2 linked regions of the Aliamphritea ceti genome follow. The protein of the gene in region 1 interacts with the protein of each later gene in a pairwise test. Links are inferred from orthologs where the notes say so. Each region holds a gene or a part of one and is shown on either strand. Other genes may lie near its edges. The genes, in order: hflC and ftsH.

Region 1 (5,669 bases):
TACAAATCTACCTGCGGATAACGCTGACCAATCTGCTCAGCTATCTGACGCAAATAATCCAGCGCCGGTACAACGGCATCACTAATTGCCGCAAAGCTCTCCTGAGCAGCATCCAGCACTTCAATACCACCATGCAACGCAGGCAGTTTAGCCAGCATTGCCGCCTGATCAGCTGACAGATCAACCTTACTCAGAAAACGCTGAATCTCAGGCATATCTTTACGCTGCAGCAATTCAAAGTAATCACTTTCCTGCGCATCAGTAAGCCCTGCACTGGCAATCAGCCCACGATAAATGCCCACATGCCCTAAATCGATACTCAATTCCTGATTAACACCCAGCACATGCAGGGTCTCAAGCATCAGAGAAATAATTTCTACATCACTTGCCAGGCCAGAGTGACCAAATAACTCAGCACCGACCTGTAAAGGATTTCGTGACGCCAGCGGATTCGCTGGCAATGTATGCAGCACTGTACTGCAATAACAAAGACGATTAGGACCATCATTTTTCAGGCGATGCGCATCAATACGCGCAACCTGCTGGGTAATATCTGCACGGATACCCAACATCCGACCTGTCAACTGATCAGTCACTTTAAAAGTATTCAGATCCAGGTCACGACCAACACCACTTAATAAAGAGTCCAGGTGTTCGATCATTGGCGTCATGACTAATTCATAACCCCAGGTATTATACATATCTAGCACTTGCCGACGGGCCGCTTCAACCTGACGCGCCTGTGGTGGCAAGACTTCTTTGACGCCGTCTGGTAATAACCAGCGATCTGCCAAGGCCATGCAACTCTCCTAATCGATAGATCAGTTAATCATATACAGCATGCACAGACCTGCCAGCATGCTGATTAAACCGGTTATCCGCAGCGCATTATCACTAATTCTCGCTAACTGCTGGACCAACCTTCGCCAGCGTCCGGGATAAAGAAATGGTACTACTCCTTCGATTATCAGCATCAGGCTTAAACCGATTAAGAGTGGCTGCCAAAGCTCTGCCCACATAACGCCTCTCACAAAACCGCATAAAAAAACCGGGCTTTAACCCGGTTACAGAATTCTACCACGGAACAGGGCAAATAGTGCAGCCTATTCCGGGTAAAAATTAATCAAAGGTAGCAATTATTGCTGCAGGTTTGGCTGATTCAGATAACGGAAGAATTCACTGTCCGGTTCCAGAATCATTACATCGCCCTGCTGATTAAATGCTTCTTTATATGCATTCAGACTACGGTAGAAAGAATAGAATTCCGGGTCACGGCTATATGCACTCGCATAGATACCTGCTGATTCCGCATCACCTTCACCACGCAGCTCCTGTGCATCACGGTAAGCCCCTGCTTCGATAACCGTTTTCTGACGATCGGCGTCAGCACGGATACCTTCTGCAAGCTCCTGACCACGGGAACGCAGTTCACGCGCTTCACGCTCTCGCTCTGTACGCATACGGTCGTATACAGAGTTAGATACTTCCTGCGGCAGATCGATTTTCTTAACCCGAATATCAATCAGCTCGATACCCAGCTCATCACGGGTGGTCTGACTCAGAGAATCTGTCAGCTCAACCATCAACTGATCACGCTCACCGGACACTACTTCTGTCAGGGTACGCTCACCAAACTGCGCACGCAGACCCGCATCCACACTAGGGAACAAACGTTCAGCAGCACGGAACTGATCACCGGAAGTTGCTGTGTAGTAAGTTTGCGGATCAATAACACGCCATTTAATGAACGAATCAACCACCAGACGCTTCTTCTCAACCGTCAAATACGACTGAGGCTGTGCATCCAATGTTAATACCCGGCCATCAAACTTACGCACCTTATTAATGATCGGAAACTTCACATGGAGACCAGGCTGAATATTTGGATTAACAATCTCACCAAATTTCAGCAGTACCGCACGATCAGTCTCTTTAATGATATACAGCGAATTAGACGCCAGTACGACCAACAATAGCGCAACAACTACGCCTGCCATAGATTTACCTGACATTATCGAGTCTCCCGTCGAGTTGTTTGCTGACGCTGACGCAACTGCTCAATCACCTGATCAGTAATATCACGAATATTATCGTTACTCAGACGAGCACCACTGCCTGAACGATTAAAATCAACCGGTGCCTGACGGCGCTCTGCCAACTTATCCAATGGCAAATACATCATGTTATTACCGCCTTCTACATCCACTAACACCTTGGAGTTATTCGACATAACTGTTTCCATGGCATCCAGATACAGACGCTCCCGGGTTACACCCGGTGCTTTCAAGTACTCACCTAGTAGCGCTTCAAAACGCTGCGCATCACCTTGTGCCTGAGCAACTACCTGCTCACGATACGCACTTGCTTCTTCTTTCATCCGCTGTGCGATACCACGCGCTTCAGGGATAATACCATTACGGTAAGATTCAGCTTCGTTCATCACTCGCTGCTCATCCTCACGTGCCTTGATTACATCATCAAATGCATCCTGAACCTGAGACGGCGCCTTAACTTCCTTAATGTTCACCTGACTGATCCGCAAACCAGTCTGATAATCTTCCATATACTGCTGCAGACGAGCTTTAACGTCTGTACCCAGAATCTCACGACCTTCTGTCAGAATAGAATCCATTTCAGACCCACCAACAATATGACGTAAGGCAGACTCGGCAGCATTCGCTAAACTTGCTTCCGGATCACGCACCTTCAACAGATAATTCTTAGGGTCAGAGATGACATACTGAACAGTAATAGAAACGTCTACAATATTCTCATCTTCGGTCAGCATCAGCGATCGATGATCATAAGCGTTTACCCGGGTAACATTTACCTGAGTAACCTGATCAATCAAAGGTGGGTTCCAGTGCAGCCCAGGCATTACAGTTTCACTGTACTTACCCAAAGTCAGAACAACACCACGCTGCTGCTGATCCACGGTATAAACACCAAAACCAGCCCAACCAAGCAGCAGTATTACTATCAAGATACCAAACAGGCCACCTGAAGGTGCTGCAGATTTACCACCGGAGCCACCAGACTTATTCGATTTACCGAAAATGCCATTTAGTTTTTCCTGCAGTTTTTGCAGCGCTTCATCAAGATCAGGAGGCCCCTGATCATTGTTGCCACCACCGTTACGCTTACCACCAGAGTTCCAGGGATCCTGATTATTCCCGTTACCGCCAGGCTCATTCCAAGCCATACTGTTCTCCGCTCTAAACCATTAATACTTTGTCTTTACCGAATACACAGGCAAAGCACCAAAAACTACAAAAAGTGTATGTAGGTTAATCATAGTATGCAACGCCTTAAATACGCTGCTTACTTTTAAAATTCAAATATTTGCCGTCACTGTAGCCACTCTGGTTTATTGACATCCAGCCCAAAGTAACGTTCCGCCGGTATACTTGCTTTACTGAGAATCTGCATAAAGTCTTTACGCTGCAAACGCACTTCCAGATGACTTTCACCCGCCTCATCATACGACTCATTCAATACAGCACCCTGACCATACAGCAGAGCACGGAATGCCCCTTCGGACGGCGCCACCTGAATTGAATCGTGAAAAAGGTCGTCAGCAAGACGCTCTGAAATAGCCTGAAACAGCAACTCTGTTCCCTGCCCAGTGGCTGCAGATACCCAAACCCGAATAGGCATACCTTCATCATTACGGTCGATACGCGGCTCAATGCCTTCCATTCGGTCTATTTTGTTATAAACCTCAAGACAAGGCACATCATCCGCTTTTATTTCCGCCAGCACAGCATTCACTTCATCGATATGTTCCTGACGGTCCTCATCGAACGCATCAATCACATGTAACAACAAAGTCGCTTCAGTCGTTTCCTGCAAAGTTGCCCGAAACGCTTCAACTAACTTGTGCGGTAAATGACGAATAAAACCTACCGTATCAGCCAGAATCGCCTGACCAACATCCGCCACCTCAATACAACGCAAAGTTGGATCTAGTGTCGCGAACAACTGATCAGCGGCATACACTTCTGCTTCCGTCAGCTGATTGAACAGCGTTGACTTTCCAGCATTCGTATATCCCACCAGAGACAAACCCGGTACCTCAGCGCGACTACGGGCACGACGCCCCTGATCTCGCTGCTTGCGGACTTTTTCCAGACGCTTCAGAATGCTTTTAATTCGGGCACGCAGTAACCGGCGATCGGTTTCCAGCTGGGTTTCACCCGGGCCACGTAAACCGATACCGCCTTTCTGACGTTCAAGGTGTGTCCAACCTCGGATAAGGCGTGTAGACATATGCTCCAGCTGAGCCAGCTCCACCTGAAGTTTACCTTCATGGGTGCGGGCACGCTGAGCAAATATATCCAGAATCAGACCGGTACGGTCCAGCACCCGGCACTGCAACTCTCTTTCGAGGTTACGCTCCTGGCCTGGGCTAAGTGAATTATTGAATATAACCAATTCGGCATCATACTGATGCACCATTGCCTTCAACTCTTCGACCTTACCGCTACCGATAAATAATTTCGGACTAGGCTTATGGCGACTACCTGTAAGAATATCTACAGGATCGGCGCCAGCAGAAAGCGCGAGTTCTTCCAACTCTTTCGGGCTTTCCCGGTCCGCCTCATCAGCCATATCTATGTGGACAAGTATGGCGCATTCGCCAGACTCAGGACGCTCAAAAAACAAATAGAACCTCAGTCAGCCGATTCATCACCCTGCGGTAACTTAACCGGACGTGCCGGTACCACAGTTGATATTGCATGTTTATAGACCATCTGGCTGACAGTATTTTTAAGCAGGATTACAAACTGGTCGAATGACTCAATCTGTCCCTGTAGCTTGATACCATTTACCAAGAAAATAGAAACGGGTACGCGCTCTTTACGCAGTACGTTCAGATAAGGGTCTTGTAAAGATTGCCCTTTTGACATTGGAAGCTCCTTCCTGTGAATCGATAAAATAAAATATGCGCAATTCAAATCCTGTTAGAAATACTGCGCATCTGACCGCCTCAAAAAAGCCGGACGGTCCGAAAAATTCAAGCTACAGCATTATATAATGCCACCCTCTAACAATTTCAAGGCATTATTGGTTAAATTTGGATCATTTGAAGCTAAAGTTTTCAAATCAGGCCAACTACGCAACCAAGTTATCTGTCGTTTAGCCAGTTGTCGGGTAGCAACTATGCCTTTCTGGATCATAGTTTCATGGTCCCACTGCCCCTGAAAATGCTCCCACATCTGCCGGTAACCGACACAGCGAATGGATGGCATACTGGCATCAAGATCACCGCGCTCCCATAACGCCCGAACCTCTGCTTCAAAACCTTGTTCCAGCATTATATGAAAACGCTGTTCTATCCTCTGATGCAGCACAGAACGTTCGGTTGGCATGACACACAAAGACTGCATGTTATAGGGTGCACGGGAAGCTTCCTGAGTCTGCCAGTGTTCAGTCATACTTTTACCCGTCAGTTCATAAACCTCCAGAGCCCGCTGCAATCGTTGCGGATCATTTGGATGAATACGGGCCGCAGATACCGGATCAACCTGTTTCAGGCGATCATGCAAACGCTCCCAGCCAAAGCTATTCGCTTCATCTAAAAGCCGCTGACGAACGCTCTGATCAGCTTCAGGCATATCAGCCAGACCTTTCATTAACGCCTGGTAGTAAAGCATGGTACCGCCTAC
Region 2 (5,808 bases), 3.5 Mb from region 1 along the record:
GGACTTTACGGAGGAGTCTGTATTGAATGAGATTCTGCAAACTCTGGGAGATGAGCTGTCAGACCTTGTAATTTCGGATATGGCCCCCAATATGAGTGGTATGTCCGCAATAGATCAGCCGGCAGCTATGTACCTTGTTGAGTTGGCGCTGGATCTGGCACGGACAACTTTACGTCCCGGTGGTGATTTTATTGCCAAGGTTTTTCAGGGTGAAGGCTTTGATGACTATATGCAGGATGTAAAAAGTAGTTTTACTAAGGTTTATACTCGTAAGCCGGACGCCTCTCGGGCGCGTTCCCGTGAAGTTTATATGGTTGGGCGTAATTTCCGGCCGTAAATATGGTCAAAGCCTGTGAAGTACTGTAGTTTTTGCAGGCTTGGGTTTTAAGACACAAAGTTAAGTAGCAAACAGAGGGTCATCCTTTGAACGATATGGCAAAAAATTTAGTACTGTGGCTGGTAATCGCGGCAGTACTGCTGACAGTTTTTAATAATTTTAGCGGTGAAACCAGTACGCAGTCGCTAAATTATTCGGAATTCATTACAGAAGTGAAGGACGATCGGGTCAGTAAGGTAATCATCGAGGGTTATACCATCGAAGGTTTCCGTAAGAATGGTGAACGTTTTCAGACTGTGCGTCCTGCATTGCAGGATCCGAAGTTAGTTGATGATCTTTATAATCACAATGTAGTTATCGAAGGTAAGCAGCCTGAGAAGCAAAGCGTTTGGACGCAGTTGCTGGTTGCTAGCTTCCCTATCCTGGTAATTATTGCTGTGTTTATGTTCTTCATGCGTCAAATGCAGGGCGGAGGCGGCGGTAAAGGCGGCCCGATGTCTTTTGGTAAGTCCAAAGCGCGGATGATGAGTGAAGATCAGATTAAAACAACTTTTGATGACGTGGCTGGTGTAGAAGAAGCCAAAGAGGAAGTGAAGGAGCTGGTTGATTACTTACGTGATCCCGGTAAATTCCAGCGTTTGGGTGGCCATATCCCTCGCGGTGTTTTGATGGCGGGTAACCCTGGTACAGGTAAAACTCTGTTAGCTAAGGCAATTGCCGGTGAAGCTAAGGTGCCGTTCTTTACAATCTCAGGTTCTGACTTTGTCGAAATGTTCGTAGGTGTTGGTGCATCCCGGGTGCGTGACATGTTCGAACAGGCTAAGAAGAATGCGCCATGTATCATCTTTATTGATGAGATCGATGCGGTAGGTCGACACCGTGGTGTTGGCATGGGTGGTGGTAATGATGAGCGTGAACAGACTCTGAATCAGTTGCTGGTTGAAATGGACGGCTTTGAAGGTACGGAAGGTGTTATCGTAATTGCAGCGACTAACCGTCCTGACGTTCTTGACCCTGCGTTGTTACGACCAGGTCGTTTTGACCGTCAGGTGCATGTAGGGCTGCCGGATATCCGTGGTCGTGAACAGATTCTCAAAGTACACATGCGTAAGGTTCCTCTGGGTGATGATGTTAAGCCTGAGCTAATTGCTCGTGGTACGCCTGGCTTCTCTGGTGCAGATCTGGCTAACCTGGTTAACGAAGCGGCTCTGTTTGCTGCGCGTGCCAGCAAGCGCACTGTTGGTATGGATCAGTTTGAAAAAGCGAAAGATAAAATCATGATGGGCGCTGAGCGTAAATCGATGGTTATGTCTTATGAGGAGCGTCTGAATACGGCGTACCATGAATCAGGTCACGCGATTGTTGGTCGCTTACTGCCTGAGCATGACCCTGTGTATAAGGTTTCTATTATTCCACGTGGCCGTGCGCTGGGTGTGACTATGTTCCTGCCGGAAGAAGACCGCTATAGTCACAGCCGTAAAATGCTGATGGCAAATATCTGCAGTTTGTATGGCGGCCGTATTGCTGAAGAAATGACCTTGGGTAAAGACGGTGTGACCACTGGTGCGTCCAATGATATTCAGCGTGCTACAAGCATTGCCCGTAATATGGTTACGCGCTGGGGTCTGAGTGAAGAGCTGGGGCCATTGCTGTACGATGAAGAAGAATCTGATCCGTTTAACCGTGGTTATGGTCAGGGTAGTAAGCCGATTTCTGAAGAATTGCAGCAGAAAATTGATGCAACGACGAGAACGATTATCGATGACTGTTATGCTAAGGCATACAAAATGCTTGAAGATAATCGCGACATCCTTGAGACAATGACGCAAGCATTGATGAAGTATGAAACGATTGATTCTTCACAGATTGATGAATTAATGGCCCGTACAGAAGTTTCTGAGCCGGAAGGTTGGAGTGATAGCGATTCTAAGAAAGATGAGCCTAAGTCTGATTCTTCTGCGCCAGGTGCTGATGCTTCCGATAAGCAAGAAGAAGCTTCTGATGATATGCCTCGTGATGATGATGAGCAGCGTGATCAGCCGGATGCACCAGATCAAAATCTGCATTAATACCCAGCAGTGAAATATTAAAAGGTCAGCACGTTTCTGTGCTGGCCTTTTTACGTTCTGAAGTAGGAACAATGAATAATGAGTAATTTGAGTCAGTTTCAGTTTGCTTCCCGTCAGTTGGATTTAACGCGGCCTCAGGTGATGGGAATTGTGAATGTAACGCCGGATTCGTTTTCTGATGGCGGTACTTTGTATGCCTCAGAAAAGCTGTCGGTTCAGCGAGCGATTGAACGTGCTCAGCAGATGGTTGAGCAGGGAGCTGCTTTTATTGATATTGGTGGTGAGTCCACGCGGCCAGGTGCTACACCGGTCGGTTTGCAGGAAGAAATGAACCGTGTGCTGCCGGTTGTTGAGCGTTTGAACCGTGAGGTTGATGCGATAATTTCAGTTGATACCAGTTCGCCGGAGGTTATTCGTGAAGCTGCATCGCTTGGCGCTGGATTAATTAATGATGTGCGGGCTCTGGGAAAGGCGGGAGCGTTAGAGGCGGCGGTAGCAAGTGGTTTACCTGTTTGTTTGATGCATATGCAGGGTAGTCCGGCAACGATGCAGGATGCACCAGCGTATGCGGATGTGATCGATGAAGTAGAAGCATTTCTGAGCGCCCGTATAGCAGCTTGTGAGGTGGCGGGAATAAGTCGGCAGAAAATTATTCTTGATCCAGGGTTTGGTTTTGGTAAGACTTTGGAGCATAACTTAAGGTTGCTGAACAAGCTGGAGCAACTACATCGCCTTGATTGCCCATTATTACTGGGTACTTCGCGTAAAAGTATGATTGATCATGTGCTGCATAAGCCGGTCGATCAGCGGTTATCTGGCGGTTTGGCAACAGTGGCCTTAGGTGTCACGAAAGGAGCCGCGATCTTCCGTGTACATGATGTGCAGGAAACAACAGATGTTGTGCGTATGTGTGAAGCTGTGATGTTAGAGCGCAAGCCAGATTAATAAAGGGGAATGTGGCCGTGTTGCTTTGGTGAGCGGCGTGCAGGAACAGAAAGGAATTAATATGACTAAACGATATTTTGGTACTGATGGCATACGCGGCAAAGTAGGTACTGCACCTATAACACCTGATTTTATGCTGAAGCTTGGCTGGGCTGCGGGAAAGGTATTTGCGCGAGAAGGGCGCAGTAAAATTATCATTGGTAAAGATACGCGTATTTCTGGCTACATGTTTGAGTCAGCACTTGAAGCGGGGCTGTCTGCTGCAGGTGTGGATGTGTTGCTGTTAGGGCCAATGCCGACGCCGGCGATTGCGTATCTGACCCGAACCTTTAATGCTAATGCCGGCATTGTGATCAGTGCCTCGCATAACCCTTATTATGATAACGGCATTAAGTTTTTTTCTGATCAGGGTACAAAGTTGTCAGATGACATCGAGCATGCGATAGAAGCTCAGTTAGACTTGGCGCTAACAACTGTTGATGCTGCTGAGCTGGGTAAAGTGCGGCGTATCGATGATGCTGCCGGACGTTATATTGAATTCTGTAAAGGCACGGTTAATGCCGGTTTGAGTCTGAAAGGTCTCAAGGTTGTGGTTGACTGTGCCAATGGAGCAACCTATCACGTAGCACCTCAGGTCTTCAGTGAGCTGGGTGCTGATGTCGTTACTATTGGTGCTGGCCCGGACGGTCTGAATATCAATGACGGTTGTGGTGCCACTTCTACGGAGGCTTTGCAGGCGGCAGTCATTGAGCACAAGGCAGATCTTGGTATTGCACTGGATGGTGATGGTGATCGGGTGATTATGGCTGATCATAATGGTGTTCAGGTTGATGGCGATGAGTTGCTGTTTATTATGGCTATGCAGCTGCACCGTGAAGGCCGTTTAAATGGCGGTGTGGTTGGCACGTTGATGTCTAACTTCGGTCTGGAGCAGGCCTTGCAACAGGCGGATATTCCATTTGAACGTGCCAATGTAGGTGATCGTTATGTAATGGCGTCTCTGGCTGAGAAGGGCTGGTTGCTAGGTGGTGAGTCTTCCGGGCATCTGGTTTGTCGCGACGTGACGACGACCGGTGATGGTATTGTGGCGGCGCTACAGGTGTTGAAAGCGATGATGGCAAATGATAAGTCGCTGGCCGAGTTGAAAGGTGAAATGACTAAAATGCCACAGACGATGATCAATGTTCGTTTGGCTGAAAAGATAGATGTTGTCAGCTTGCCTGCGGTTCAGGCAGCAGTTGCTGATGTTGAAACGCGTCTGCAGGATCGTGGTCGGGTGTTGTTGCGGCCATCCGGTACCGAGCCTTTGGTAAGGGTGATGATTGAGGGTGATGATGCAGTCTGGGTTGAGGAATTGACAGCAGAGCTGGCGGCGGCGGTTGAGGCAGCTATCGAGGTCTGATTAAGTTGATTTATAAGGCGTTTCAGTTGCCTGATTCGTCTCTTCTAAGACTTATTCTGCTGTAGCAATGTTAAGATCTTGTAACTTATTTTGAAACTGGGTACTATGTGCGCCGCCTTACACAGAGGAAATTATATGCGTAAAACAATCGTTGCCGGTAACTGGAAGATGAACGGTACCCGTGAAGCAAACCGGGAATTGCTGAGTCAGTTGGTTGCAGGGGTCGAAATTGCGCATGGTGTAGAGGTGTTGGTGTGTCCGCCAGCGGTATATCTGGATCAGGCCACGGAGCTTGTGAAAGGTTCAGCTATTAAGGTCGGTGCCCAAAACGTCAGTGATCAGCCTAAAGGTGCGTTCACTGGTGAGACTGCTTTGTCTATGCTGCAAGATCTGGGGTGCGAATATGTGCTTCTGGGTCATTCAGAGCGGCGTACTTTGTTTGCAGAAACAGATATGCAGGTGGCAGAGAAATTTGCCGCTGCGCTGGCTGCTGATATCGTGCCTGTTTTGTGTGTAGGTGAAACGCTGGAACAGCGTGAAGCATCAGAAACGCTCCCGGTTGTTGCTGCTCAGATTGCGGCAGTTAGTGATCGGGTAGGGATTGCGGCGATGGCGCAGACTGTAATTGCTTATGAGCCAGTCTGGGCAATTGGTACGGGTTTAACCGCGACGCCTCAGCAGGCTCAGGAAGTGCATGCAGCAATTCGCGCACAGCTGAAAAAACTCGATGCTGATGTCGCAGATTCCGTGTCAATTCTGTATGGTGGCAGCATGAACGCCAGCAACGCAGCAGAGCTCCTGTCTGAACAGGATATCGATGGCGGTCTGGTTGGTGGTGCCTCATTGAAGGCTGAAGATTTTTTGACGATCTGTGGTGCTGCCGCAGCGCGTCTGAAGTGAGTGAATAGTTAAATGGAAACTCTGATTCTTGCGGTACATGTTTTATTAGCGGCGGCGATTATTGCTCTGGTTTTATTGCAACAGGGTAAGGGCGCAGAAGCCGGTGCTGCTTTCGGTAGTGGTGCATCTCAGACTGTATTCGGTAGTCAGGGTTC

What was found.
Region 2: the proteins of hflC (region 1) and ftsH interact in binary tests that used the Escherichia coli proteins (3 or more experiments, as listed by UniProt). The link is inferred for Aliamphritea ceti from one-to-one orthologs.

The regions. Positions count from the first base shown.
Region 1 is NZ_AP025282.1:1,197,678-1,203,346, reverse strand. Bases 75-3,074 are described here. They hold hflC (protease modulator HflC), read right to left. Parts: upstream 2,013-3,074; coding sequence 1,137-2,012; downstream 75-1,136. Other genes in these bases: hflK (FtsH protease activity modulator HflK), read right to left, coding at 2,012-3,074; OCU49_RS05475 (DUF2065 domain-containing protein), read right to left, coding at 822-1,019; OCU49_RS05480 (ATP phosphoribosyltransferase regulatory subunit), read right to left, coding at 75-800. In the rest of the region: more of OCU49_RS05480, read right to left, coding at 1-74; more of hflK, read right to left, coding at 3,075-3,202; ribosome rescue GTPase HflX, read right to left, coding at 3,349-4,665; RNA chaperone Hfq, read right to left, coding at 4,674-4,910; tRNA (adenosine(37)-N6)-dimethylallyltransferase MiaA, read right to left, coding at 5,031-5,669.
Region 2 is NZ_AP025282.1:4,669,838-4,675,645, reverse strand. The notes cover bases 1-2,919. They hold ftsH (ATP-dependent zinc metalloprotease FtsH), read left to right. Parts: upstream 1-432; coding sequence 433-2,406; downstream 2,407-2,919. Other genes in these bases: folP (dihydropteroate synthase), read left to right, coding at 2,485-2,919; rlmE (23S rRNA (uridine(2552)-2'-O)-methyltransferase RlmE), read left to right, coding at 1-337. Also shown: more of folP, read left to right, coding at 2,920-3,351; glmM (phosphoglucosamine mutase), read left to right, coding at 3,413-4,753; tpiA (triose-phosphate isomerase), read left to right, coding at 4,889-5,653; preprotein translocase subunit SecG, read left to right, coding at 5,666-5,808. UniProt on the Escherichia coli protein: Acts as a processive, ATP-dependent zinc metallopeptidase for both cytoplasmic and membrane proteins. Plays a role in the quality control of integral membrane proteins.